Regions from separate parts of the Pseudoalteromonas luteoviolacea genome, predicted to be linked through region 1. Evidence: predicted binding sites of a transcription regulator. Region 1 holds the regulator's gene; each other region holds the start of a gene.
The links. The regulator sigma-54, encoded in region 1, starts transcription at its own class of promoters, with help from an activator protein. The targets are predictions, from matches to a motif close to GTTGGCACGNNNNTNGNNT.
Positions count from the first base shown of each region.

Region 2: the regulator sigma-54 is predicted to act here: its motif matches at 2,244-2,262, upstream of glnA (glutamate--ammonia ligase).
Region 3: the regulator sigma-54 is predicted to act here: its motif matches at 1,780-1,798, upstream of S4054249_RS04900 (P-II family nitrogen regulator).
Region 4: the regulator sigma-54 is predicted to act here: its motif matches at 4,693-4,711, upstream of flgB (flagellar basal body rod protein FlgB).

Region 1 covers NZ_CP015411.1:4,419,544-4,426,956, reverse strand. Annotated here, with positions in the region: gene S4054249_RS19080 (HPr family phosphocarrier protein) at 293-571, opposite strand; gene rapZ (RNase adapter RapZ) at 568-1,413, opposite strand; gene ptsN (PTS IIA-like nitrogen regulatory protein PtsN) at 1,426-1,881, opposite strand; gene hpf (ribosome hibernation promoting factor) at 1,884-2,171, opposite strand; gene S4054249_RS19060 (RNA polymerase factor sigma-54) at 2,198-3,709, opposite strand; gene lptB (LPS export ABC transporter ATP-binding protein) at 3,751-4,476, opposite strand; gene lptA (lipopolysaccharide transport periplasmic protein LptA) at 4,473-5,006, opposite strand; gene lptC (LPS export ABC transporter periplasmic protein LptC) at 4,993-5,544, opposite strand; gene kdsC (3-deoxy-manno-octulosonate-8-phosphatase KdsC) at 5,541-6,092, opposite strand; gene S4054249_RS19035 (KpsF/GutQ family sugar-phosphate isomerase) at 6,094-7,065, opposite strand; gene S4054249_RS19030 (calcium/sodium antiporter) at 7,074-7,413, opposite strand, start outside.
Region 2 covers NZ_CP015411.1:259,819-267,231, forward strand. Annotated here, with positions in the region: gene S4054249_RS01080 (DUF4124 domain-containing protein) at 36-530, opposite strand; gene glnA (glutamate--ammonia ligase) at 778-2,184, opposite strand; gene S4054249_RS01090 (ABC transporter permease) at 2,616-5,057, opposite strand; gene S4054249_RS01095 (ABC transporter ATP-binding protein) at 5,070-5,801, opposite strand; gene S4054249_RS01100 (HlyD family secretion protein) at 5,836-7,083, opposite strand; gene S4054249_RS01105 (sensor histidine kinase) at 7,238-7,413, opposite strand, start outside.
Region 3 covers NZ_CP015411.1:1,140,550-1,147,962, forward strand. Annotated here, with positions in the region: gene S4054249_RS04890 (S10 family peptidase) at 1-199, opposite strand, end outside; gene S4054249_RS04895 (GGDEF domain-containing response regulator) at 446-1,714, shown strand; gene S4054249_RS04900 (P-II family nitrogen regulator) at 1,846-2,184, shown strand; gene S4054249_RS04905 (ammonium transporter) at 2,195-3,424, shown strand; gene mrcB (penicillin-binding protein 1B) at 3,534-5,858, shown strand; gene S4054249_RS04915 (methyl-accepting chemotaxis protein) at 5,862-7,413, opposite strand, start outside.
Region 4 covers NZ_CP015411.1:1,399,335-1,406,747, forward strand. Annotated here, with positions in the region: rRNA gene S4054249_RS06065 (16S ribosomal RNA) at 1-402, shown strand, start outside; rRNA gene S4054249_RS06070 (23S ribosomal RNA) at 798-3,679, shown strand; rRNA gene rrf (5S ribosomal RNA) at 3,860-3,974, shown strand; gene S4054249_RS27135 (hypothetical protein) at 4,254-4,379, opposite strand; gene flgB (flagellar basal body rod protein FlgB) at 4,877-5,290, shown strand; gene flgC (flagellar basal body rod protein FlgC) at 5,293-5,724, shown strand; gene S4054249_RS06090 (flagellar hook assembly protein FlgD) at 5,740-6,417, shown strand; gene flgE (flagellar hook protein FlgE) at 6,456-7,413, shown strand, end outside.

The sequences.
Region 1 (7,413 bases):
ATTAAAGAAAACATGATAGTGAGTTATGAGCCGTTATAGGAGGCTACTTTGTTTTATTTAGTGCTTTTCTAGCGTGTAACTAAGGCCTTCCAGTAAACTGATCTTTATCTCGGTTGCATGCTCTATTGAAGCTGAAGACCTTCAATTATTGCTACATATAATAGTGTAATAGAAAAAATTATATAATGATTATAGCTGCTTAATTTAAATGTAACTTATGACATTTTAGTGTAATCACAGGCATCCTGTGCATAGAAAGTATTGTAATGGCAATTAAGATAGCGCCTATACGCTATTCGTCCTCATGGAATTTATTTTCTATAAGGTTTCCTATTGCTATTAGGGCATCATGCGCATCTGGACCTGTACACGTGACTTTAACTTCTTTGCCTTGACTACTTTCTAACAGAAGTAAAGCGAGTACGCTATCACCTGGCGCACTTTTTTCTCCTTGATAGAGTGTAATATCCGCATCGAACTGGGTGGAGAGTTGTGCCAATACCGTTGCAGCTCTTGCATGTAATCCCAATTTATTCTTTATTAGAAAAAGGCCTTGATGCGATTGAGTCATTGTTCTTGCTCTCGGTGGCGAATTTTCACATTAGAATGTGTTCTTTGAAAACGCTCACCAAGAGTTTGAGCTAAGTAAACTGAGCGGTGTTGGCCACCGGTACATCCAATAGCAATCGTTAAATAGCTGCGATTATTGCGCTCTAAATGGGGGAGCCAAGTTTGCATAAATGTCTGAATTTGCCATATAAATTTTTGTACTATGCTATGGCTAGATAAATAGTCGACAACTGGTTGGTCTAAACCCGTTAACGGCTTTAGCTCAGGCTCCCAATGTGGGTTGGGTAAAAAACGTGCATCAAAAACGTAGTCAGCCTCTTTTGGAATACCATGTTTAAAGCCAAAAGATTCGAATGTGATTATTAGCTGTTTGTCTTTTTGACCCAATATTTTCTCACGAACACTTTCAGCTAATTGATGCACACTTAAATCCGTTGTATCTATGGTTACATCGGCTCGTCGGATCAATACTTCGAGCAAATTCTTTTCTTGTTTAATAGCTAAATCAAGCGGAAGGTCATTTAATGACAGGGGGTGTAATCGGCGAGTTTCTGAAAAACGCTTAATCAGTGTTTGGTCGTCACAGTCTAGATAAAATACCTGTGGCTTCGCAAATCCAGGTAAGTACTCTAAAATATCGTGAAATTCTTGTTGTTCTTTTGGTAGGTTTCTCACGTCGATACTGACGGCGATTTTGTTATAACTGTCAGAAACACTGCGAACCAATGCAGGTAAGAGATTGACCGGAATATTATCAGCGCAGTAATAACCTAAGTCTTCCAATACTCTTAATGCAACAGATTTACCTGAGCCAGAACGGCCACTGATAATTATGAGCTCCACGGTTAATTCCTATTATTTATCAAACTCAACAAGGACTTGGTAAAGCTCGTTGTCGTTACTCGCTTGCCTAAGTCGCTTACAAAAATGTTTATCATTTAGTTTACCAGCGATACTTGCTAAGGTCTCTAAATGTTGTTTATTTTCACCATCTGGTACGATGAGTGCTACAAATATGTCTACACTGCGATCATCATAAGCGTCAAAAGGAATAGCCTGTTGATTTACGAGTAAAATGGCAACAACGTCATTGAGACCTGATAACCGGCCATGGGGAATAGCAATGCCTTTACCTATGCCTGTGCTACCTAATTTTTCGCGATTGAGGAGAGCTTCAAGAATATCGTGCTGATTGGCGTTTGGAATTTTTTGTTGAGCCAGTTCACTGATATATTGGAGTATTCTTTTTTTACTATTAAAAAGGACCGCAGCTTTGCTACAGTCCTCGGAAATTAGTGTGCTAAGTTTCATGATTAGTGTCGAGTTAGCTTCTCTTTATGTTTAATGACTTGCCTATCCAGTTTATCAATTAAGCCGTCTATGGCTGCGTACATGTCTCTATGTTCTGTTGAAGCGAAAAGCTCGCCTCCATTAACATGTAACGTCGCTTCTGCTTTTTGTATGAGTTTCTCGACATCTAAGATTACATGTACATTGTTTATGTGATCAAAATGCCTTTCTAGCTTCGCAAACTTACTTGTTACGTAGTCTCTTAATGAATCGGTAATTTCTACATGGCGACCAGTTAAATTTAGTTGCATAAGCATTTTTCCTTCTTTTGTTACGTCTAAATCAAGCTTTTACGTTGATTAGACGGTGGAATAGCCAAAGACTCTCGGTATTTGGCAATAGTACGTCTTGCCACCTTAATACCTTGATCTGCTAATACATCTGCAATTTTACTATCACTTAAAGGCTTAGCTGAGTTTTCTGCAGCGATTAGCTTTTTGATGAGCGCTCGAATTGCTGTCGAAGAGCATTCACCACCGTTCTCGGTACTAACATGGCTCGAGAAGAAGTATTTCAATTCATAAATGCCGCGAGGCGTGTGCATATATTTTTGCGTTGTTACCCGAGAAATTGTCGACTCGTGCATATCAACCATTTCAGCAACATCATTGAGTACCATAGGTCTCATTGCCTCAGGGCCATGTTCAAAGAATGCCTGTTGTTGTTGAACAATGCAATTAGTAACTTTCATTAAAGTTTCATTTCTGCTTTCTAAGCTTTTAATAAACCATTTGGCTTCTTGTAAATGTGAGCGAATAAACTGACTGTCACTGCTGGATTTTACCGAGCGTGACATCGCTGCATAGTGATCATTCACTCTGATTTTAGGCATCGAATCAGGGTTTAGTTCAACGACCCAGCGACCTTTTATCTTTTTAACAGAGACATCAGGTATCACATAATCAGCCTCTTCTTGCACAATACTGGCAGCTGGCTTGGGGTTTAAACTGTGAATTAACGTCATCACTTCTTTAAGCTCGCCTTCTTTGAGCTTTGTTTTCTTCATGATAGTACGATAATCACGATTTGCTAATAGATCGATGTGCTCATCAATGACCTGTTTAGTTTGCTCGAGCCAAGGAGTATCAGATGCAAACTGATTTAATTGAACAATCAGGCATTCCTGAAGGCTGCGAGCGGCGATACCAACAGGATCAAACAGTTGAATCCGCTTCAATACGGCTTCAATTTCATCGAGCTCAATAAGCTCTTGGTCATTGTCTTTGTTTAAGCTCTCTAGAATATCCTCACAAGAGACGGTTAAAATACCTGAATCATCAACCCCCTCAACAATAGACAGCGCAATAAGTCGGTCTGTCGCACTAAAAGGTGTTAATTCTAATTGCCACATCAAATACTCTTGAAGGCTTTCGGTTGTTTGACCTTGATAGACACTTTCATCTTCAGGCATAGGCCCAGACGAGCTTACAGGCGCAGCGCTGATATATTCATCCCATGTGACATCCATTGCCATCTCATCACTGAGTGTCTCTTTATTGAGTGCCGTGTCTGTGTCTTGCTCATAATCACTGAGCTGCGTTTCTACCTGTTCTTCAGTATTTGATTCCGATTTATCCGTTGTTTGTGCCTGTTCATGGGTTTTATCTAGACCATTTTCAAAAGACTCTTGTTCGTTTTCTTCTACTTCCAATAAAGGATTGCTGTCCAGTGCTTCTTGAATTTCTTGCTGGAGGTCTAATGTGCTCAGTTGCAGCAAGCGGATTGCTTGTTGCAATTGTGGTGTCATTGTTAATTGCTGCCCCATGCGCAGCTGTAGCGATTGCCTCATGTATCTCTAACAATCCTTTTCGTTGTTACGCTTGTTCTTAACTATAGCCTGAATTGTTCGCCTAAGTAGACATCTCGAACGGTTTGATCCGCTAAAACATGTTCAGGGCTACCTGAAGCAATTAATTCGCCATGGGAAACAATATATGCCTTCTCACATACATCTAATGTTTCACGTACATTGTGATCTGTGATCAAAACGCCGATCCCACGGTTTTTTAAATGCTCAATAATTTTCTTTATATCTAACACTGAAATGGGATCAACGCCAGCAAAAGGCTCATCTAATAGAATAAATTTTGGATCAGCGGCTAAAGCGCGAGCAATTTCAACGCGACGACGCTCACCACCAGAGAGTGCCATACCTAAGCTTGAACGAATATGTTGAATGTTAAATTCATCAAGTAATTCATTTAATATTCTTTCGCGTTCAATCTTGTTGAGGTCTTTTCTCGTTTCAAGGATCGCCATTAAATTTTGATAGACGGTTAACTTTCTAAAGATTGAAGATTCTTGTGGTAAATAACCAATACCTAAACGGGCTCTGCTGTGCATTGGCAGTAGCGTAATGTCCTGCTCGTCAATATGAATAGCGCCCTTATCGCTGGGGACTAGGCCGACAATCATATAAAACGTAGTTGTTTTACCGGCACCATTTGGGCCCAGTAAACCAACAATGCTACCTGCTTCAACACTTAGCTCAACATTCTTTACTACTTGCCTGCCTTTGTAACTTTTGGCCAGTGCCGTCGCTTTTAGTGTACTCACTGTGGCTCCTTGGTTCCGTCTTGCTCTTTTTCAACTGGGAGTAAAACAGTTCTTACACGTTTACCTTCTTCATTTGCCTTTTGCGCACTAATTAATTGCTTTTCCATATCATAGAGGATCTCTTGGGCAGAAATCTTCTGACCGGATTGACTAATTTCTGCATTACCTTTGATGGTCAATAATCGATTCGCGACGTCGTAGCGGACCTCATTTGCACTGGCTTTCAATAAACTACCGTCAGTTTGTCGTTCTTGGAAAATTGCCGGAGAGCCTGTTGCTACTAATAATTGTTTGTTTTCGCCGAGGTCTTCTCTGCGGTGCACCTCAAGTCTGTCGGCAAAAATTTTTCTTTGGCCATGAATAATTTCTACGTTTTCTTCAAAAACGCCAATATTAGTTTGTAGTTGCGCTTGTTGTTTTCCCGAACTGATGATGACTTGCTCAGGGTTATTATTAGCGAACACGCTTGGCGAAAGTAGCCCTATGGCACAAGTTAATAGTATGGTTGCACTTAATTTATTGCTTATCATAAATCGTTTCAGTGTGGTTGATTAGTTCAATAACCTCAATATTGAGATCGGCGATTAGCCCTTTACCTGTAATGGTTACATTAGGCCCTGTTATGATCACGGGTTGTTCTGAGCGCATCATCCGGTTCGTAATTTCAAGCCGGAGGTTGTCTGCATCTATGTGCGTGATCATAGCTGCATCATTTAAATTGGTTGCTTTAACATTGCCTTCTAAAATCAAAGTATCATTTTCATACAAAGTCGCTTCATTGGCAGTGAGCTGCCAATTGTGCTGTCCATTATGTAAAACAAAAATGGGTACTTCAAAGTGGCTGAATCCAAGCTCCTGATATAGCTCCATTCTTTGTGCTGTGATCTGATAACTCAATTGCCCGTTTTCGGCAAAGGAGGTTTGTTTCAAATCAATAGCAACATAGTCCGGTTTGGCAATTGTCTCTTCAGGTTGTGCAGGCTGCTCTGTTTGGGTCAAAAATGGATACCATAGCCACAACATAGTTGCACTGAACAATACGAGTAAAATCACCCGTAAATTAGTCATGTACTGCTTCCTTTAGAGAGAAGCTCATTGCCTTGGCTGAGCATAAGTAAGTCTGTTAACTCTCTTACCGCGCCAAATCCACCTGGCATTAAGGTTGTATAATGAGCCAGGTTTTTTACCAGTGGGTGCGCATCTGCTACGGCCACAGCGAAACCGACCTGTTGCATGACAGGGATATCTGGGCCATCATCACCGATATATGCAATTTGCTCATCAGTTAAATTTAAATTATTTTTTAATTCTTCATAAGCTTGGACTTTATCTTCTTGGCCTTGATAAATGTGGTTCACATTTAAGCTAGTCATACGTTGCTTAACAATTTCTGAATGTCGACCTGTAATGACGGCGACTTCAACACCGGTTTCAATTAGTGCTTTTATGCCAAAGCCATCTTTGGTGTTGAATGCTTTCAGCTCTTCCCCTTGATTTCCAAGATAGATCCGACCGTCTGAAAACACACCATCAATATCGCAAATTAGCAGTTTAATTGCCTTGGCTTTGTCATTGACCTGTACTGAGATTTGTTGATAAAGCTCACTAAATTGCATTTTAAATCACTCCTGCGCGCAATAAATCTTGAGTATTGAGTGCCCCAATTGGGTGTTTGTTCTCGTCAATGACAATGAGGCCATTTATCCGTTTCTTTTCCATGATATTAAGCGCTTCAGCTGCTAGCATATCTGAAAATGCTGTAGTACAACAAATAGTCATAACGGAATCAATAGTATCGTTATGTAGATCGACTTTTTGCTCAATAACGCGACGTAAATCACCGTCAGTAAATAAACCGCAAAGTTGCTTGTGTTCATTAATAATAGCTGTCATACCAAGTCCTTTGGCTGACATTTCAAATAATGCATCTTTGATTGAACTACCTGCAGGTGTCACTGGGACATCTGTGCCCTTGTGCATTATATCGTCTAAGGTCAGCAATAACCTTTTGCCCAAGCTGCCGCCTGGGTGGGAAAGGGCAAAATCATCAGCAGTGAACCCTCTAGCTTCGAGTAGGGCAACCGCGAGTGCATCACCCATAACCAGTGTAGCTGTGGTACTGGCTGTTGGCGCTAAACCAAGAGGGCAGGCTTCTTGTGATACTTTAATACAAAGGTGAATATCAGCCTGCTGCGCCATAGTTGAATTGGAATTACCCGTCATACTAATGACTTGTGCGCCAATTCTTTTGATCACTGGAATAATGCCGACTACTTCGCCTGTTTCACCTGAATTAGAGATGAGCAAGACCACATCATCGGCTGTTATCATGCCCAAGTCACCGTGACTCGCTTCACCCGGGTGAACGAAGAAAGAGGGGGTACCTGTACTCGCCAGTGTTGCCGCAACTTTGTTGCCGATATGTCCTGACTTCCCCATCCCAATGACGATGACTCTACCTGTACAATGAAGCATCAGCTCACAAGCTTGGATAAAGTTGTCATCGATATATTGATTGAGTTCAATGATGGCTTTTTGCTCTATGTCCAAAACGCGTTTTGCAGATTCAATGAGAGTGTGGTTTTTCATACTTACACCTAAATAATTGCGTACATGTAACCAACAAATGCAGCCAGTAGTACACCACCTTCCATGCGATTAATTTGTCTTTTTCCTCTGAGGTTTACACTCATTAGGATTAGTGCTGCGGTTGCGCCCAGCATAACGTAAATATCACGCTGTGAAATATTCATATCCAGTTGCGCAGGATTTAATATTCCAGCAATTGATAACACAGCGAGTATGTTGAATATATTGGAGCCGATAATATTGCCAAGCGCTAAATCGTCCTCGTTTTTTAGGACACCAGCGACGCATGCGGCTAGCTCAGGTAAGCTAGTACCGATAGCAATAATTGTTAGGCCGATTAGAAGATCA
Region 2 (7,413 bases), 740 kb from region 1:
CTTGTTATCACCATAGGTGTTTGTGAATGTGGTGATTAGTTGGCTCTTGTCGCTTTGTGCAGATAAAAAATAGTTTCATCACTTTTAGTCACCACCTTGCCTTTTGAATCAAATACCATCAGTTGCAGTGAATGCTCTCCGCGCTCTATATTTCGAAGCGCAAACGTAATGGTATGCTGTTTTGGGCCTGTTGGCTTACCGTCTAAAAAAAGTTGTACAGTAAAATCCTTAGCGAACCTTGGTGTGATTTGACCACTGACATAAACACTGCCTGTATTATCACGCAATGTTTGCTTGTGATTCGGTGCAATGATGGAAGCTTTGTACTTAGGGGCTGCAGGGTTCTGTGAACTGCCAGTTAAAATGCTTGTATCCGTTGTAGGCATGGTTAAAAATTGCGTATTGATTTTAACTTCAGCAGCGCCTTTTTTGGGGGTATCTGAGTAAACCCAGTTGCCGTTTTCATCTTTCCAGCGATACACTTTTTTGTCTGCATGGGCAGCATGGCTTGCTACACATAATATAATCACTAACCAGAGTCGACTCACAGCAACCTCACTTTACAAAATAGCTCAGTACAAAAGTGCACCACCATTGTGCCAGTGTTAACACGCACAGATTAACTGTAGAGGTTTTAACACGGTTTTGCCATTAAAAAAGCCCGCTAAAGCGGGCTTGAGAACACATATGATTTAAGCGCGCATTTACACTATAAAGTGCAGTGAATAGTGCGCTTTGGTATTTAACTACCTCTATCCACTGTAAATAATTTGCGAATTAAACGCTGTAGTACATTTCAAACTCAACTGGGTGAGTTGTCATGTTAAGCTTTTCAACTTCTTGAGACTTAAGTGCAATGTATGCATCGATTAGGTCGTCAGTGAATACGCCACCTTGTGTTAAGAACTCGCGGTCTGCGTCAAGTGAAGCCAAAGCTTCTTCTAGAGATGCTGCAACAGTTGGGATTTCTGCTGCTTCTTCAGCCGGTAGATCGTAAAGATCTTTATCCATTGCATCGCCAGGGTGGATTTTATTTTTAATGCCGTCAAGGCCCGCCATTAACATTGCAGAGAAAGCAAGGTAAGGGTTGGCTGTTGGGTCAGGGAAACGTACTTCGATACGACGTGCTTTCTCTGAAGGAACAACTGGGATACGGATTGAAGCCGAACGGTTACGTGCAGAGTAAGCAAGCATAACAGGTGCTTCGAAGCCAGGTACTAGACGCTTATATGAGTTAGTAGACGCGTTAGCAAATGCATTGATTGCTTTAGCATGCTTGATGATACCGCCGATGTAGTAAAGTGCATCTTCAGATAGACCGCCATACTTGTCACCTGCGAAGATGTTTTGACCATCTTTACCTAGTGACTGGTGACAGTGCATACCAGAACCGTTATCGCCAACAACTGGCTTAGGCATGAATGTTGCCGTTTTACCATAGTGATGCGCCATGTTGTGGATAACATACTTCATCTCTTGGATTTCATCTGCTTTGATAACCATGGTATTGAAGCGTGTTGCGATTTCATTTTGACCCGCTGTTGCTACTTCATGGTGGTGTGCTTCAACAACTTGACCAAACTCTTCAAGTACTAGACATGTCGCACTTCTCCAATCTTGTGAAGAATCAACAGGAGCTACTGGGAAATAACCGCCTTTAACGCCAGGACGGTGGCCAGTGTTGCCTTCGTCATAGCTCTTGTCTGAGTTCCAAGATGCTTCTTCTGCATCGATAGAGTACATAGAACCCGACATATCTGTTTTGTATTTAACATCATCGAATAAGAAAAACTCTGGCTCCGGACCAAATAGTACAGTATCAGCAATACCTGTTGAACGCATGTAGTCTTCAGCGCGCTTAGCTACTGAACGTGGGTCACGTTCATAGCCTTGCATGGTTGCAGGCTCTAATACATCACAACGCACAATCATGGTTGTTTCTTCAGCGAATGGGTCAAGCTTAACTGTGCTTGCGTCTGGCATTAATACCATGTCAGATTCATTAATACCTTTCCAGCCAGCAATAGATGAACCATCGAACATTTTACCGTCTTCAAAGAAGTCTTCATCGGCTTGATGATGAGGGATTGAAACGTGTTGCTCTTTACCTTTAGTGTCCGTGAAACGTAAATCTACAAACTTTACTTCATTCTCTTTAATAAAATCTAAAACCGATTGTGACATGTGTCCTCCGACTCGTGGGTTATTTTTTGCTGCAATGATTTGCTTAACTGTGTCCTGTTAAGCGTGATCTGTGCCAAAAATATAAGTTTATGAAATTAATGTGTTATTTTGTTTTTAGATGTTGGTTAAGCGCATATTGACCTAAATCAGTGCACCAATAAAGCGCATTCTGCACTAATTTGGTGCAATGTTTGAGAGTGTGAAGAGAGTGGCTTATTGCAGCCACTCTAGTATGTTAAGTACATATAAAAATGCAGGGCTAGTATGGTTTAGTCGGTAGAGTTCGCAGCATTCATTAACCAAGCATAGACCAGTTATACTTCCTATGGAAAATAAAAATAAACCAGCCGCCACAGCAAGCCATAAGCAACATCTCAGGAAGGAAATTATCATGATATTGCATTCTGGTTGACGGCTGGTTTGAGACATGGCTAGGCGCCTTTTAGCGCGTATTGCGCTGGCTGGCGTATGATTGTCCATGCAGACAAAATGGTGATAGCAACTACAAGACTAGCAATCAATGCAACAGGGATTAGCCAGCTCCATACACTCATCATTTGCATCATTGGCGTCGAAGCTGCACTTAGATAGCCGATAAATAATACGCTGGTGGATGCGATGACTGCGATAAAGAACGGTTGCATGTTTTCAGTCAGTACTAATTTGAAAATTGCCATGGGCGTCGCACCGATTGACATTCTGATACCTAGTTCATAGCGTCTTAGCGCAATCGCATAGTTAAATACCCCATAGATTCCGATACCAGCAAGTACTACTGCCACTAAAGACAGTACGATAGTAAAAATACTTGCGACACGTTGAGCTTTGAGGTGAGACGAAAGAATTTGCTCCGTAGTTTGCAAATCATAGACACGGATCTGTGAGTGGACTTGTGCTAATAAGTCATTAATACCTTGTCGAGAAAGCTGTGCATTTGGTTTTGTTTCCAAAACAATAATCGGGTACATGGTATTCACTCGGGGTCGGTAAATACGAGAAATTGGTTGCTGGTTTGGCAGATTTAAATTATTTACTACACCTACCACAGTGATTGGGTCGCTAGAATTTCGAGCATACAATTTGGCGCCAATAGGTGCTTGTCCTGAAGCTTTGATTATATCGGCCATAAATTCGTTGATAATCACAACCGGTGCGCTATCTCTAGCTTCTGCATCGGTAAAGTGGCGTCCTTGAGTTAAGGTCAAACCGAATGTTTCAAAATAGACACGAGTGCCCCATACTCGCTTGTGCGTCACTATGGGTTTATCCATACCAGGCTCTAATTGTGAGTGATATGACGTGAATTGCTCTAACCAGTATGAGATGGGTGGATAGCTGCCGACACCTGCACGCACTATGTCACTGTGTTGGTTTAGTCGCTCTGTTGCTTCTAATACGAGCGCTGCACGTTGCTGTGTAGACATTTCATTGAGTAAAGTCCCTAGGTTGAGCGCGATTTGCGACGTATTGTCGGTATTGATATGGGTAGGTGCGGTGAGCTGTGCCCAGCTTTGTTTGAAAATGCTGACACATAATACAAGCAGTGAGATACAAAAGAACACTTGTAATGATACCAATACTTGACGTGTGCGTTTTGAAACTTGTACGCCAGACCCTTTACCACTACTTTGCAATGCGCCAATAATGGCATTGTAATTGAGCTGCTTACTGACGACCCAAGCAAGTGTAAAATTCAAAATTAAGGTCAATGCAATGGCGAATAGCACGGTATTTAGGTTGAGGCTCAATTCGTCTAAACGTGCAAGTGGGCCCGCATACCCTGCTTTTAATAAGCTTAAGATAATACTTACTACACCAGTTGCGATGATAAGTGCCGCAACAAATAATATCGATAATTCGACCAAGACTTGTTTAAATAAGTGGTGAGGCTGTGCGCCTAACGCAGCTTGAATAGCAAACGCTCGTTGCTGTTCAACCGCACGAGATAATACCAAGTTACCGATGTTACTGAGGGCGATAAGTAGCAAGACTACACTGCCCGCAAGCATCATCACGCTAGTATTGCCTGCGTCGCCAATAATGCGGTCGCGATACGTGGTAAAGCGCCATTTAACACGAGTATTTGCCACGGTGGGGCTATCTGCAACAGCAGCAGGGTAGCGTGCCATTACCCAGTTGTTGAGTGCCAGCTGAGTTCGGTTGATATCCGCATCTTTCGATAATTTACCCACCAAATGTACTTGGTTAGAAGAAAAGGTCCATAATGGCTCCTGTGTATCTCGGTAGTCGTAAGGCAACCAAATATCGGTGCGCCAAGTGGGAGTCGCTAATACTGGCTCTGCAAAGTGCTCAGCAGTTACCCCGACGATAATGAAACTGATGCCTTTAAAAGTGACAGAACGATAAAGTACGTCACTGCTGCCACTGAAATGTGTTTGCCAGACATCGTAAGAGATAATCGCAACAGGTTGATTGCTGTTCAGCCCTTCATCTTCATTAAAGTGACGTCCCAATGCGAGGGGAGCATCAACAATTTGCATAAATTCAGGCGTAATAGCTCCGGTATTAAAAGTAGGGCTGTTTGGCAAACTTTGCTCAACATCAATGCTAATGTTGTGCAATGCTAAAGTTTCTATGCCGGGGTGCTGATCTTTGTAAGCTTCTATAGCGCCTAAAAAGGGTAAATAGTTTTCACGCTTTACTTCTCCATCTGCTGCCAATAGTTGGCCTTGCACCAAGACTAGCCTGTCTTGATCTGGGTAAGGCAGTGGGGCTGCGATAATTTGGTAGTTTAAATTGTACATGGCCACCATCACGCCTAATGTAATGCCTAAAGTCATGACAATGGTGAGGGCATAGCTTTTTACTTTTGCTAAGCTTTTTAGAGCGATTGATAAATTGTGTTTCAACATAATGACACCTACCTACTGTGCAAGTGGAACTTCAAATGTATGTTTAGGGTCGCTATGCTCTTCACTGTCGATGATCTTGCCATCGAGCAAATGGAGTTGTCGAGTGGCCATATCGGCATAGCGTGGGTCGTGTGTCACCATGCATAAGGTGGTGCCTTCTGCATTGAGTTGTTGCAACATGGCCATTACGGCATCACCATTAATTGAATCTAGGTTGCCAGTCGGCTCATCAACTAGCAACATGCTAGGCTCGCCAACGAGTGCTCTGGCAATCGCAATTCGTTGTTGTTGACCACCAGAAAGTTGGTTAGGTTTGTGGCTTGCACGATGACTCATATCTACTTTGGCGAGGCAGGTTTCCACAGCCCGTTTTATTTGCGCTTCGGGCATAGGATCTTTTCGATATCTCAGCGGCAGTGCCACGTTGTCATAGACCGACAGTTCATCAATCAGATTAAATGATTGAAATATGAAGCCGACTTTCTCATTGCGAATGTATGCTGATTGCGCCAATGTTAGCTGGCTGACTTCTTCACCTTCAATTTGATACTGTCCGGAACTGGGCATATCTAATAGTCCTAGAATGGACAGCAAGGTAGACTTACCGCAGCCAGAGGGGCCACAAATTGACACAAAGTCACCGCGATAAATGGTTAAATCTATACCTCTTAGTGCATGTGTTTCCATTTCTTCAGTGCTGAATACCTTAGTCACACCAGACATTGTTAGTACGCTTTCTTTCATATTTAATTCCTTTCTTTAATTCTTATTATTGAGTTCAAAGCAATGTGATGGTTTTATGTTCACTGTGCTGCGTCATGTCAGACAGGATAACGCTTTGATTTTCTTGTATGCCTTGCAGAATCTGTAAATGTCGCCCGGCGTCTTCGCCGAATCGTACTGTGGTCGCAACAGCTTGCTCCCCTTTGATGATGTAAAGCTCGGTTGCGCTATGTGCTTGCTTATTTGCTGGACGCTCTACATATAAAGCGTTGTTTAACTGATTCGTGAGGATTTCAGCTTCTACGCTTAATTCTGGCCTTGCAGACTCAGGTACACCTTCAGTAAATGACAGCTCCACTTCGATGGTGCCATCCTGTACTTGTGGTGTGATCCGAGTGACGGCTGCGGGTACGCGTTCACGGCGAGTATCAATGACGGCTGTTTGCCCGACTTTGATTTGCTCTGCTTTCGACTGTGGTACACGGATCAGGGCCTGTAAGTCCGAGTTGCTACCTACCTGCGCTAGTTCTTGGCCAGCCGACACGCTTTGCCCAAGTTCAACGGCTAGGCGCTGGATGGTGCCGCTGATCCCAGCAGTGACTTCGAGTTGTTGAGCACGTTGTTCTAGACGTGCTAAGTTTGAGCGCGCTTGGTTTACCTGCTGTTGAGATATTTCAATGTCCTCTTGGTGTAACTGTGCTAACTGGGTGATCCGTTGGCGTTGTAGTTCAGAACGCGCACCTAGCTGTTGTTCTTCCAGCTCTGCAGTTTGCACATCTATTGCTGGGATAACACCTTGATCACGAAGCACTTGCTGTGCTTGGCGACGCAGTACTAGTGATTGGTATTCACTCTCTAATTGAGCTTGCGTCGCTTTTTCTGACAAGCGCTCTCGCTGGTTGGCAAGTCTTTGACGACGCAAATTGGCCGCCTGTTCTTCAAGTGCCATACGTGCAGTCTCAATGGACTGTTTTAGATCGGGATCTTGCATTCTTAGAATGACCGAGTCAGGAGTAACAACTGCGCCTGGACGTAGCAGTATTTCACTGACAGTAGCACTACTTTGTGCGGTTAACAGCTTTTGTTGGTTGGAGCGTAGAACGCCATATCCATCCACTTGGATAGCTAAATCACCCCTCTGTACTTTTGCGACAATTAAGCTGTTCTGTTGCAAGCTGGTGGAGCTAGGTGATGAAGTGAAATGAAATACACCGCCTAGCACAGAGCCACAAACGATCATAGCCGTGATTTTTCTCTTAAGAGAATGCTTTGGTGTGATTGTTTTTGATTTTACGACGTCCATATGTATCTTTAATTATTTATTGATGATGCAAAGGATAGAGCAATCCATATGCCAAAACTTAACCGTATGTTTTTATTTGTTTTTTATGTTTTTGGGCGATTGAGAAAACAAAGCAAGGTCCGAAACCGGACTTTGCTTTATTAAATTCGGACGCTTAGTGAGTGGGTTGCACTAATGTGATAAAGGCGCTGGCGCCGCGTTGGCCATCAGCACGATTAACTAATTGCAATTGACCGTTCATTTGCTCCGTCAGGTGCTGGCATAACATTAAACCGATACCTTCACCATGTTCTTTAGTTGAATAAAAAGGCACAAACAGGTTATCGGTGT
Region 3 (7,413 bases), 1.6 Mb from region 1:
CTTCGTTATCCCACAATGGCTGTGTGCCCGTTGATACGGAGTAGTTTAGCTTTGAGCCATTGATGGTTGTTTTATGTTTTGTTGTGACCTGATGATCTATGTCAAAGCTTAATTGGCCGTGTGGATTACTATTGGCACTGCTGAGCGCACTGATACACAGTAATACTAGACCTGATATAATTTTAGGTACAGCTGTCATGGGGTTCCTCGGTATTCTCTTCCAGCTTACATTTAAAGCTTTTTTAATGCTGAATTCAAAGTCAATGAGACTAAACAGCAATAATTGCAGCCCATTACAATTTGTTTACCATTTAGGGGCGATGCAGGTTTTTTTTGTCACAAAAATCGCGTATATTTCACCCTTATGTCTGTAGTATTAAAGTATTTAGCTCTGTTAAATTCTTGTTTAGCTACGCTCTCACTGTAGTCATTAGAGAAAGTTTCTATGCAAAAAGTATTAATTGTTGAAGATAGTAAGGTTGTTCAACAGATCTTACGCCATTTGGCATCACAATATTTAAATGTCGACATAGACTTTGCTTGGTCTCTCAAGGAAAGTAAAGCGCTACTTGCGAGTAATCGCTACACTTTAGCCTTGGTAGATTTAACATTGCCTGATGCAATGGACGCTGAAGTGGTGCAATTAACTTTAAGCCATAACGTGCCTACAGTTGTTCTGACTTCTAAAATTGATGAATACAGTCGACAACAAATGCTTGAAATGGGAGTGGTCGACTATGTCATCAAAGATAACCGTGACTCGTACTTATATGCAATAAAACTTGTGAGCCGGTTACTGCGTAACCAAGGCTGCAAAGCACTGATTGCTGATGACTCAATGATTAGCCGGGCGGTTATGAGGCAAATGCTAGAAAAACAGCTATTCACCGTTTTTGAAGCACAAGACGGTGAGCAAGCACTTACTATGCTTAAAGCTGATCATGAAGTAAAACTGCTATTAACTGACTATGCTATGCCAACGATGGATGGCTTCGAATTAGTAAAAGCTGTTCGCAACTTCCGCGGTAGAGATGATTTGGCCATTGTTGGATTGTCTGGTGCAGGAACTCATGGGTTGTCTGCAAAGTTCATTAAATACGGTGCAAATGACTTTCTGATGAAGCCATTTATGAATGAAGAATTCCATTGCCGTGTAATGCAAACCATGGAACAGCTTAACTTGATTGCTGAGATAAAAGACTATGCTCATAGGGATTACCTAACCGGTCTATATAATCGACGTTATTTTTGCCAGCAAATGGACCGCTTACTAAAAACAGGGCTGGACCACAGCTGTTTGGCTTTACTTGACCTCGATCTCTTTAAAGAGATCAATGATCAATATGGTCATTTAGGTGGGGATAGTATTCTTACACAAGTGGCGCAGCTACTGAATGAGTCATTTTCTGATAGCTTAGTATCACGAGTTGGTGGTGAAGAATTCGCCGTACTGTTGGCCGAAAGTGATATGCGTAAAGCGAAAGCGGCTTTTGATAATTTTCGTATGAAGTTTGCAGATAACGTTTTCCATGTGGATGAGCATCGACTGCGATGTACCCTAAGCATTGGAATTGCAAAATGTGAGTTTTCAACTTTAAGCGAAGTAATGCGTCATGCAGATAAGGCTTTATATCAAGCCAAAGCGCAGGGTCGCAATAGTGCTGTTACCGCTTGCACCAAATCAAACAAAATAATTGAACAGTGCACCACCTAAGTGCATTTTTTAATCTTTTTTTCTTCTTTGTAATCATATCTTACTGATAAATATTAACTTATCTTTTTGGCATAAAGGTTGGATTGTGTATTCCATCAACAATAGGAATCACTCTCCATTGGAGGCCAACAATGAAAATGATAAGTGCGATAATCAAGCCTTTTAAATTAGACGAAGTGCGAGAAGCACTTGCCGAACTTGGGATAGAGGGCATGACCGTGGTCGATGTTAAAGGATTTGGTCGACAACGAGGTCATACTGAACTGTACCGAGGAGCAGAATACCAAGTCGACTTTATCCCCAAAATTAAAATTGAAATTGCGACTCACAGTGAAAACTGCCAACGCGTCGTCGACACCTTAACACAAGCAGCAAACACCGGAAAAATAGGCGATGGCAAGATCTTCGTTTATGACCTAGAGCAAATCGTGCGGATCCGCACGGGTGAATTAGACGAAGAAGCTATTTGAGGAGCACCTGATGGATAACACAATCATAGAATTACAATTTTCACTCAATACTTTTTATTTTTTAATATCAGGTGTCTTAGTGATGTGGATGGCCGCAGGTTTTGCCATGCTTGAGGCTGGTTTGGTGAGATCGAAAAACACCACTGAAATTCTGACTAAAAATATTGCGCTCTACGCTATCGCATGCACCATGTATTTACTGATTGGCTACAATATAATGTATGTGGGTAACTCAGAAGGTGGCTTTGTGCCCAGTTTTGGCACCTTGATCGGTGAAGCATCCGCCGATGCAGATCACGCGCTTGAATCTGACTTTTTCTTCCAAGTAGTATTTGTTGCGACGGCGATGTCTATCGTATCTGGTGCAGTTGCTGAAAGAATGAAGTTATGGGCATTTTTGTTATTTACAGTGGTACTTACTGGGCTTATCTATCCAATTCAGGGCTATTGGAGTTGGGGAGCTGGCTTCTTATCTGAATTAGAGTTTGTTGACTTTGCAGGTTCTGCCATAGTGCATGGCGCAGGAGCTGCAGCTGCATTGGCTGGTGTACTCTTGTTAGGTGCTAGAAAAGGAAAGTATGGCAAGCATGGAGAGATCTACCCAATCCCAGGTTCTAATTTACCACTAGCAACGCTTGGCACATTTATTTTGTGGATGGGTTGGTTTGGATTTAATGGCGGATCGCAGCTCTTTTTAGCGGATAAAGAAAATGCGATTGCGGTGAGCCAGATCATGCTCAATACCAATGCAGCCGCAGCCGCAGGCGCAATTTCAGCGCTGTTAGTCTGTAAAATCATGTGGAAAAAAGCTGATTTAACAATGATTTTGAATGGTGCATTAGCAGGTCTTGTAACGATTACGGCGGAGCCTGCTTCTCCAACACCTCTGTTAGCTTGTATTCTTGGTGCGCTTGGCGGCAGTTTAGTGGTGTTTAGTATTGTCACACTAGACAAACTGAAAATTGATGACCCTGTCGGCGCAATTTCTGTACACGGGGTGTGTGGCTGTCTAGGGGTGATGATGGTACCGTTTTCTAATAGTGATGCTAACTTCATATCACAACTAATTGGACTGGTTTCGATTCTAGGCTTTGTTTTTGTCACATCATACTTAGTATGGGCGCTGTTGAAAAAAACCATGGGGATCAGAGTGACTGAAGAAGAGGAGCTCAGTGGCATGGATCAACACGACTGTGGTGTGGATGCTTACCCTGAATTTGTCACAATACGGAATCACTAGTTTGTAAGCACTTAAAAAAGCAGGCGTCAGCCTGCTTTTTTAGTTTCAGTGACAGTTAATCTAAGTTAATCTAGCATCATTGTAATTAAGGTAAATATCGCTTCGGTAAATGTCAGAGAAAAAACGTACTCCTGCAAATAAATCAAAGCCAAAACGGTCCACGAAAAAAGCACCTAACCCTAAAAAAATGTCATTAAAGCAGCGTCTTGGATTATTTAAATCAAGAGTGTTGCAAACACTTTGGGCATTAATATGGAAAGGTGGCCTTGCTGTTTGTTGTGCGGTGGCAATGTATGTTGTTTATCTAGACGCCAAAGTAAGCAAGCAATTTGAAGGAAATAAGTGGCAATTGCCTGTGCAAGTCTATGCGCGGGCTATGTCATTTTATCCGGATCAATATCTTTCTGAGGAAGAAGTGGTTTGGGAGTTAGAACGGCTTAATTATTCAAGGGTTAATAGAATAAAAGGAACTGGCCAATATCTCATTCAAGGACGTACTATCACCATTTTCCGGCGAGCATTTGAGTTTTATGAAGGTGCAGAGTCATCACGGGTCTTCACGCTGAACTTTGCGGGTAAGAAATTGGCAAATATCGTTGATGAAAGTGGCCGACGTATTTCTGGTGAACGACTAGAGCCTGTGCAAATTGCACGTATTGGAAATGAGACAAATCAAGATCGTGAATTTGTGCCATTGGCTAAATTTCCTAATGTGTTAAAGCAAGCACTTTTAGCAGTAGAAGACCGTAACTTTTATGAACATCATGGGGTGTCTGTTTGGTCAATCATGCGAGCATTATACAGCAATATACGCGCAGGCCGCACGGTACAAGGTGGCAGTACGTTGACACAGCAGCTGGCAAAAAACTTTTATCTTACTCGCGAGCGCTCAATCATTCGAAAAATAAATGAGGCGTTTATCGCTTTAATCTTGGATTACAGATATAGCAAAGATGAAATTTTAGAAGCCTACCTTAATGAGGTTTATTTAGGGCAAGCTTACAATCAGGGCGTGCATGGTATGGGTTTGGCTTCGGAGTTTTATTTTGCAAAACCCGTTGATGAATTAGAGTTCGACCAAATCGCACTATTAGTGGCGATGGTGAAAGGGCCTTCGTTTTACAATCCGCGCAGGTATGCTGAGCGGACTATGGAGCGTAGAGACTTAGTACTGCGTCTGATGGCAGAAAATGGCATTATCACAACCACTGAATATCGTCAGGCACTGGAGCGTCAAATTGAGATCCAGCCTTTGAAGGAGAGTCTGCTACAGTCCTATCCAGGCTATCTGGAGTTAGTGAATAGAGAGCTAAAAAATTTAGTCCCTAGTGACGATATTATTCACGCAGGTGTGCGGATCTTTACGTATTTTGAGTTGCAAAAACAAAGCGCGATGGAAGAGGCTATCGTGTCAGGGTTACCGTATTTGGAGCGCCGTTTTGGTACCTCGGGATTAGAAGTTGCGATGATCTCTGTGAATGCAGAAAAGTCAGGCGTCTCAGCTTTGGTTGCAGGCAGACAAATGCGATTTTCTGGCTTTAACCGTGTATTAGACACTAAACGGAGTGTGGGCTCGTTGGTTAAGCCAGCGATTTATTTGACGGCTTTGCAGCAGGACTATGATTTAGGGACATTGATTGAGGATGCCCCTTTGCAAGTGACTGATGCTTCAGGTAAAACATGGTCACCGGAAAATTTTGACCATAAATTTAGAGGGCAGGTACCTTTATATGAAGCATTTAGTAAAAGCTTGAATATACCAGCGGTAAATCTAGGTTTAGACGTGGGGGTGCATCAAGTCGCAGATACAATGATGGAACTTGGTATACAGAGCGATATTCCAACTTATCCTTCGATGTTATTGGGAGCTGTTGAGCTATCAAGCTTTGACGTTGCGCAAATGTACACTACGTTGGCTGCTAATGGCCGTTACAGTGAACTAACCAGTATTTCTGCGATCACTGATTCTGCCGGTAAGACGCTATATAAGCATCGTCCAGAACGCACACAGCGTTTCGATCCTGTTTCTGTATATATGACTAAATATGGTCTGAAACGAGTGACAAAAAGTGGTACTGGTAAGCGCTTAAATAAACACTTTCCCTCGATACAACTTGCAGGTAAAACTGGAACGAGTAATGACATGCGAGATAGCTGGTTCACTGGCTTTGATCAAAACACAGTTACAGTGACATGGATTGGGCGTGATGATAATAAACCTGCTAAGTTAACTGGTGGTCGAGGAGCACTTGAGCTTTATATTCGTTATTTGAAACCGCTTAACCCACAAGCCATAGTCGATGAACGACCCGAAGGCGTTAAGTGGGCGTTTGTTAATAAGCAAACGGGCAAGCAAGCTGCGCCACATTGCGGCCCAGCGATACAATTGCCACTGCGAGCGGAGCTCTTTAATCCAAAACCTAACTGTCAGTGATGATTAAGTTCTAAACTGACTCATCGCTGATTTTAAGTTGGCAGCCATGCTACTGAGCTGATGTGCATCATCTTGAGTGGCTTCTGCAGAACCCAAAGTGTGCTCTGCAAGGTCACTGATTTCACTGGACTCTGAGAGAGCTTGTTGTGTTGCTTGCGTTTGTTGCTGAACAAGCTCTCTAATGACATGCCCTTGCTGATCAATATCGGTCATGCTTTGCTCTGCTGCACTTAAGATTTGATTAGTTTGGGTAGCTGCTGTCACGCCTCTCTCCATCTTTTCAACACTGCTAAGCATTTTTTGCTGTGTATCATTTGAGGCGTTTTGCAATGATTTGATGATGGTGTGGATCTCTTCAGTTTGTTGCTGTGTGCGTTTTGCTAATGTGCGCACTTCATCAGCAACTACGGCAAAACCGCGTCCTTGTTCACCTGCACGGGCAGCTTCAATTGCCGCATTGAGCGCAAGTAAATTCGTTTGCTCAGCAATTTCACTTATCCCTAAACTTACTTTACTGATGTTTTGGCTATCTTGAGCCAGTTTATCTAAGGCGAGTCGACTTTCTTCAAATTCACTTTGTAGTACCGTCATATGTTGTGCAAGCTCTGTGGTATTAAGGCTGCCCTGTTTAACTTGTTCAGCAGCGGTACTTGCAAGTTCTGTAGCATGTTGCGCCGAGGTTTCAACTGAGTCCGCTGCACTTGCCATTTCAGACAAAGCAGCATGTATACCAGAGATTTTGATTTGCTGTTGCGCCACATCATGGCGTGTATCTTGGCTAATGTGACTCAGTTTATCTGTGGCATGGTGCAAGTCGCTGGTGGTATTGTGCACATCACCAAGCAGCTCGGTAAAGGCATCGAGTACTCGGTTGTATTGAGCGACGATGTCATTGAGCTCATCACTTCCGTGGGAGGTTGCACGAGCACGCAGGTCACCTTGTGCTGCACGCTGTGCTGATTGTGAAAACTCAGAAATAGTGTCTACGACTGCGAAATAAAATCCAAGCATCAGATAAAGCGCGATGGATAAACTGAGAATAGACGCGGCAGCTACTAAATTACGAATAGTTTGCTCTCTTTCTAGTTTTTCTTGCAGCATTGCTTTAAGCGTAGGCAGCGCGGCTTCTACTAAGTCTTGTGTCTTCCGTTGAACATTGCGGTGTGCAGTTGAAAACGCACCAGCTGTCAGTTCAATATCATCTGGGTCGAGCAGTTTGGTTTTAATTGATTGCTGATAGCTATCTAGTGCTGCATTAAGCGCGTTAATTTGCGTCGACAACTGCTGTTTTACGAACTGGCTCTCTAATGCAGCGACTTCTAACTTATCGAGTAGTTGCGATTTTACGATGGGTAGTGCCTTGTTGAGGTTAGACAGTGCAATGAAGGAGTCTGGCGTAAATCGACCACGGCTAATTATCCCATTGGCTTGTTCCGCAATATCGTTGATCTGATACACAACCTTTGGCAGAGATTCGACTAATGAACGATTTAAGTAAGAGCGACTTAAGTCATTATCGATGGCTAATTTGGATACGATAGAGACTTGCTCCAAC
Region 4 (7,413 bases), 1.9 Mb from region 1:
CGGGAACTCTAAGGAGACTGCCGGTGATAAACCGGAGGAAGGTGGGGACGACGTCAAGTCATCATGGCCCTTACGTGTAGGGCTACACACGTGCTACAATGGCAGATACAGAGTGCTGCGAACTTGCGAAAGTAAGCGAATCACTTAAAGTCTGTCGTAGTCCGGATTGGAGTCTGCAACTCGACTCCATGAAGTCGGAATCGCTAGTAATCGCGGATCAGAATGCCGCGGTGAATACGTTCCCGGGCCTTGTACACACCGCCCGTCACACCATGGGAGTGGGTTGCTCCAGAAGTAGGTAGCTTAACCTTCGGGGGGGCGCTTACCACGGAGTGATTCATGACTGGGGTGAAGTCGTAACAAGGTAGCCCTAGGGGAACCTGGGGCTGGATCACCTCCTTAACGATTTAGAACGAATTTGTTCGAAGTGTCCACACAGATGATTGTTAGTTAGCTTTTAAAGCTAATTAATATTGCTCTTTAAAAATTTGGAAAGCTGATAATTAAATTCTCGAATAACAAGTAATTGTTATTCAGAGTTTTCGAAAGAAAATGCCGATTAATCATTTAGTTGATTAATTAGCGTCTACTTTAGTATTACTTAACTTCTGGCGAAGTTAAAACTGTCTTTGACTTACAACTGGCTGAAATATGCCGTAGGTTCAAAGTTATTTATTCTGAGGCGAAGCCGCCGAAGATATTGTCGCCGGGAGCATAGCTCGTCTATGTGACCAAGCAATATCTGATGGCAATGAAGCATTCAGGATAAAGAACGACGAAACTACTTTGGGTTGTATGGTTAAGTGACTAAGCGTACACGGTGGATGCCTTGGCAGTTGGAGGCGATGAAGGACGTACTAACTTGCGATAAGCTAAGTCAAGCCAGTAAGAGGCACTTGAGACTTAGATTTCCGAATGGGGAAACCCACCGCACAGCGGTATCTTACAGTGAATATATAGCTGTAAGAGGCAAACCGGGAGAACTGAAACATCTAAGTACCCCGAGGAAAAGAAATCAACCGAGATTCCGAAAGTAGCGGCGAGCGAAATCGGATTAGCCCTTAAGCTTCAGTGTAATTAGTGGAACCTTCTGGAAAGTTGGACGACACAGGGTGACAGTCCCGTACACGAAAATTTATCTGAAGTGAAATCGAGTAGGTCGGAGCACGTGAAACTTTGACTGAATATGGGGGGACCATCCTCCAAGGCTAAATACTCCCAACTGACCGATAGTGAACCAGTACCGTGAGGGAAAGGCGAAAAGAACCCCTGTGAGGGGAGTGAAATAGAACCTGAAACCGTGTACGTACAAGCAGTAGGAGCCCTTCGAGGGTGACTGCGTACCTTTTGTATAATGGGTCAGCGACTTATATTCTGTAGCGAGGTTAACCATTTAGGGGAGCCGTAGCGAAAGCGAGTCTTAACTGGGCGCTTAAGTTGCAGGGTATAGACCCGAAACCCGGTGATCTAGCCATGGGCAGGTTGAAGGTCAGGTAACACTGACTGGAGGACCGAACCCACTAACGTTGAAAAGTTAGGGGATGACCTGTGGCTAGGAGTGAAAGGCTAATCAAACCGGGAGATAGCTGGTTCTCCCCGAAATCTATTTAGGTAGAGCCTCGGACGAATACTTACGGGGGTAGAGCACTGTTAAGGCTAGGGGGTCATCCCGACTTACCAACCCTTTGCAAACTCCGAATACCGTAAAGTAATATCCGGGAGACACACGGTGGGTGCTAACGTCCATCGTGGAGAGGGAAACAACCCAGACCGTCAGCTAAGGTCCCAAAGTGTATGTTAAGTGGGAAACGATGTGGGAAGGCTAAAACAGCTAGGAGGTTGGCTTAGAAGCAGCCATCCTTTAAAGAAAGCGTAATAGCTCACTAGTCGAGTCGGCCTGCGCGGAAGATGTAACGGGGCTAAACATACCACCGAAGCTACGGCTGCGAACTTTGTTCGCGGGGTAGGGGAGCGTTCTGTAAGTGGCTGAAGGTGTGCCGGGAGGCATGCTGGACATATCAGAAGTGCGAATGCTGACATGAGTAACGATAATGCGGGTGAAAAACCCGCACGCCGGAAGACCAAGGGTTCCTATCCCATGTTAATCAGGGTAGGGTGAGTCGACCCCTAAGGCGAGGCTGAAGAGCGTAGTCGATGGGAAACGGGTTAATATTCCCGTACTTGGTATAAATGCGATGGGGGGACGGAGCAGGCTAGGCAAGCATGGCGTTGGTTGTCCATGTGAAAGGCTGTAGGCTGGTGACTTAGGAAAATCCGGGTCGCTAAGGCTGAGAGTCGAGACGAGCCACTACGGTGGTGAAGTTGTTGATGCCCTACTTCCAGGAAAAGCCTCTAAGCTTCAGTTTATATCGAATCGTACCCTAAACCGACACAGGTGGTCAGGTAGAGAATACTAAGGCGCTTGAGAGAACTCGGGTGAAGGAACTAGGCAAAATTGTACCGTAACTTCGGGAGAAGGTACGCTCTTGTTTGTGAAGGATTTACTCCGTAAGCAAACGAGAGCCGCAGTGACCAGGTGGCTGGGACTGTTTATTAAAAACACAGCACTGTGCAAAATCGTAAGATGACGTATACGGTGTGACACCTGCCCGGTGCCGGAAGGTTAATTGATGGGGTTAGACTTTTGTCGAAGCTCTTGATCGAAGCCCCGGTAAACGGCGGCCGTAACTATAACGGTCCTAAGGTAGCGAAATTCCTTGTCGGGTAAGTTCCGACCTGCACGAATGGTGTAACCATGGCCACGCTGTCTCCACCCGAGACTCAGTGAAATTGAAATCGCAGTGAAGATGCTGTGTACCCGCGGCTAGACGGAAAGACCCCGTGAACCTTTACTACAGCTTGGCACTGAACATTGACCCTACATGTGTAGGATAGGTGGGAGGCTTTGAAGCACAGTCGCTAGATTGTGTGGAGCCGACCTTGAAATACCACCCTTGTAGTGTTGATGTTCTAACTTAGGTCCCTAATCGGGATTGAGGACAGTGCCTGGTGGGTAGTTTGACTGGGGCGGTCTCCTCCCAAAGAGTAACGGAGGAGCACGAAGGTTGGCTAAGTACGGTCGGACATCGTACGGTTAGTGTAATGGTAGAAGCCAGCTTAACTGCGAGACAGACACGTCGAGCAGGTACGAAAGTAGGTCATAGTGATCCGGTGGTTCTGAATGGAAGGGCCATCGCTCAACGGATAAAAGGTACTCCGGGGATAACAGGCTGATACCGCCCAAGAGTTCATATCGACGGCGGTGTTTGGCACCTCGATGTCGGCTCATCACATCCTGGGGCTGAAGTCGGTCCCAAGGGTATGGCTGTTCGCCATTTAAAGTGGTACGCGAGCTGGGTTTAGAACGTCGTGAGACAGTTCGGTCCCTATCTGCCGTGGGCGTTTGAGAATTGAGAGGGGCTGCTCCTAGTACGAGAGGACCGGAGTGGACGAACCGCTGGTGTTCGGGTTGTTATGCCAATAGCATTGCCCGGTAGCTACGTTCGGAATCGATAACCGCTGAAAGCATCTAAGCGGGAAGCGAGCCTCGAGATGAGTTCTCACTTTAACTTAGAGTTAACTGAAGGGCCGTTGAAGACTACAACGTTGATAGGCGAGATGTGGAAGTGCTGTGAGGCATTGAGCTAACTCGTACTAATTACCCGTGAGGCTTAACCATACAACGCCAAAGTGGTTTTAAGCTTGTTAGAAGTTAAGAATAGAAAGTAGACGATAAGAATTTAATTACGCTTCCAGATTTTAGCATTGTGAATAGATAAACTCTTATGAGACATCAATTCACCTTGCGCAAATGAAATGACAAAAAGACGTCATTAACCATTTGCACGACAAGAATTTGCTTGGTAACCATAGCATTTTGGAACCACCTGACTCCATGCCGAACTCAGTAGTGAAACGAAATAGCGCCGATGATAGTGTGGGGTTTCCCATGTGAAAGTAGGACATTGCCAAGCGCCAAATAAAAGAAACCCGTTGCAGAAATGCGACGGGTTTTTTGCGTTTAAGTCCCTCGTCAACAGCTAAAACGGCTTATTGCACCTTGCGCAAAAGAAATGTACTCACTTCGTTCGCTGTCGCTAACCTTTTGCACCATGTCGTCCTGAACTCGTTTCAGGATCCAGACTTTGTTAGTTTTTACTCGGCTGCTGCGCTTATAGGGGGGTATTGATTATCTCTTGTTAAAATGGGTTACTTCACCTTGCGCGAAAAGAATGGCAGCGCTGTGCGCTGTGTCATAAACCTTTCGCACGATAATCACCTTGCGCAAAAAGAGCGTACTCACTTCGTTCGCTGTCGCTAACCTTTTGCACGATAATCACCTTGCGCAAAAAGAGCGTACTCACTGCGTTCGTTGTCATTAACCTTTTCCAGTATGTCGTCCTGAACTGGTTTCAGGATCCATGTTTTGCTTGTTTTGACTCTGTTGTTACGCTTATAGGGGGATTGATTATCTCTTGTTAAAATGGGTCATTTCACCTTGCGCGAAAAGAATGGCAGCGCTGTGCGCTGTGTCATAAACCTTTCGCACGATAATCACCTTGCGCAAAAAGAGCGTACTCACTTCGTTCGCTGTCGCTAACCTTTTGCACGATAATCACCTTTCTTATGTAAAAGCAGAGTATTCACTATGTATGCTGCTAAACCTGTAACAGCTTCTTAGTTCTTGTTATTGGTGGAACAAAATGTGCTTATTCTACTGACTAGTAAATAGTATAAATACTTTTTTGACACAAAAGGGAATATAACACTTCCTAAATTATTGATAATAATCAATTTAATTAATAAAGGTTACCAGTGTCAAAGTTGGTCTTACTTTTGCATTAACCTGTATATAGTCAAATTTTTGGAGTTGGTTATGGCAATTAGTTTTGATAAAGCGCTTGGAGTGCATCAGCATACAATGCTGATCCGTTCTCAACGTGCCGAGATCTTAGCAAGCAATATCGCAAATGCTGATACTCCCGGTTACAAAGCAAAAGATATCGACTTTGGTCGAGCACTCAATGCGGCAAAGTCGGCACAACAAAGCGGCAATCAAATGACCCGTACCAACGAAAAACACATCAGCGGTGGGACTAGGTTAGCCAATGGTGTTGAACAATTTCGTAATCCAAATCAAACAGATACGGGTGATGGTAACTCAGTTGATATACAAGTGGAACGAAACTTGTATGTACAGAACTCATTAGAGTACCAAGCTAGTTTGAACTTTTTGGGTGGTAAATTTAAAAGCTTGAAAAAAGCGCTTGGTGGTGGTCAAGGAGCCTAATTATGAGTTTATATAACGTTTTTGATATTGCTGGCTCTGGCATGAGTGCACAAAATGTGCGATTGAATACCACTGCCAGTAATATATCCAATGCAAACAGCATCAGCTCTAGTCAGGACAAAGTGTATCGTGCAAGGCATCCAGTATTTGCTGCTGAATTAAATAAAGCAGCGGCTGCACATCCGAATACATTAAGTTCGTCTGTGGGAGTAAAGGTTTTGGGGATTGTTGAAAGTGACAAACCTCTGCAGGTTGAATACAACCCGAATCATCCCAGTGCTGATAAAGATGGTTATATCTATAAACCGAATGTGAATGTTGTGGAAGAAATGACAAATATGATTTCCGCTTCACGCTCGTACCAAACGAATGTTCAAGTAGCAGACGCAGCAAAGCAGATGTTAAGTAAAACTCTGTTGCTTGGTCAGCGCTAATTGGGAGTATAGCTGATGAGTAATGATGTCAATTCCGCAACTTCGTCCTTTGTCGATTCGTTGCGTTGGCAAGATAAGCAAGTGCCAACTGAGAAAAATGATGAGTTAAAGCAGGAAGACTTTTTTGCGTTACTTACTCAGCAGTTGTCTTTTCAAGACCCGAGTAAGCCTGCTGATAATGATCAAATGATATCCCAAATGACCAACTTTACGATGGCAGAGGGTATATCAAATTTAAATACAAAGTTTGAATCGTTAGCTGCTTCAATGACATCAAACTCAGCACTTCAAGCTTCTACTTTGATCGGTAAAAAGGCTTTACTTGAGTCTGACACGATAGAACATGGTCCAGGTATGCAGGCAAGGGGCTCCATTATCGTGGCTGAACCTGTTGAAAAGCTAACGCTGAGTATTGTTAACGATAAAAACGAGCTTGTTAGAAAAATCGAGCTAGGAAAGCAGAGCGTCGGAGCAACACGCTTTGAGTGGGATGGTTTAACAAACAATGATGAACCAGCACCACCAGGTGAGTACACAATTAAAGCTGAAGGGCAGTTAAACGGTAAGTTTGAGTCTTTGCCTACAGCGACTTTTAGAAATATTGATAGTGTCAATGTCAATGGCTCTCAGGGCATTGTCATTAATACTAAAGCTGGTGCAGTTAGACTATCTGACGTTGCAGAGATAGCTTAATCAAAAGATTTAACCTTCATTTATAGAGGTATTAGAGTATGAGTTTTAATATTGCTTTAACAGGATTAGCTGCAGCCCAAAAAGATTTGGACACCACAGCTAACAACATTGCGAACGTAAATACGACAGGTTTTAAAGAGTCTCGAGCAGAGTTTGCTTCGGTATATGCTTCGTCAGTGTTTAGTGCTGGTAAGACCAAAAACGGTGATGGTGTGTCTACGACGATGGTTGCTCAGCAGTTCCACCAAGGTTCATTGAACTTTACACAAAACTCACTTGACCTTGCTATTACAGGTGAGGGTTACTTTGCAACAAGTGAAGATTTAGGCAGCCAAGATTATACGTTCACTCGTGCAGGTGCATTTAAGCTGAACAAAGATAACTTTATTGTGGATGCAAACGGTAACTTTCTTCAGGGCTTCCCTGTTGATCCAAGTACAGGTGATACAACTTCGGTGAGTTTAAGTACATCGTCGCCACTGCAGATACCGGACGCATCAGGTTCTCCTCGTGCCACGACAAATGTTTATTCATCATTTAACTTAGATTCAACAGCGACGGCACCAACCATTGCATTTGATCCAGATACAACGGCATCTTATAACAGCTCAACGTCGACGACAGTGTACGACTCTTTGGGTGAACCACATACTTTACAGTTGTTCTTCCGTAAAGAAGATCCTGCAACTGATGCAAATGAGTGGCAGGTTTATGCAACGTTAGGTGGCAAGCCATTTGATGCAAATGGTAGCGAAATTGTTGCCCCTGCAGCCATAACGCCTATTACGGAGTTTGGATTTAATGCACAAGGTTTTCCGGCACATACTGGCGCTGCAGAAACAGCTAATACGGGCACAACCTTTAACTCATTGAATTTAACCGCAGCTAATGTATCAGGGTTATTAACCAATGGTGCAACCTTTCCATCTGATATTCAATTGAACTGGCGTGATGAAGCCAATACAACCAATAAACTACCGACGCAGTTTGCCAGCC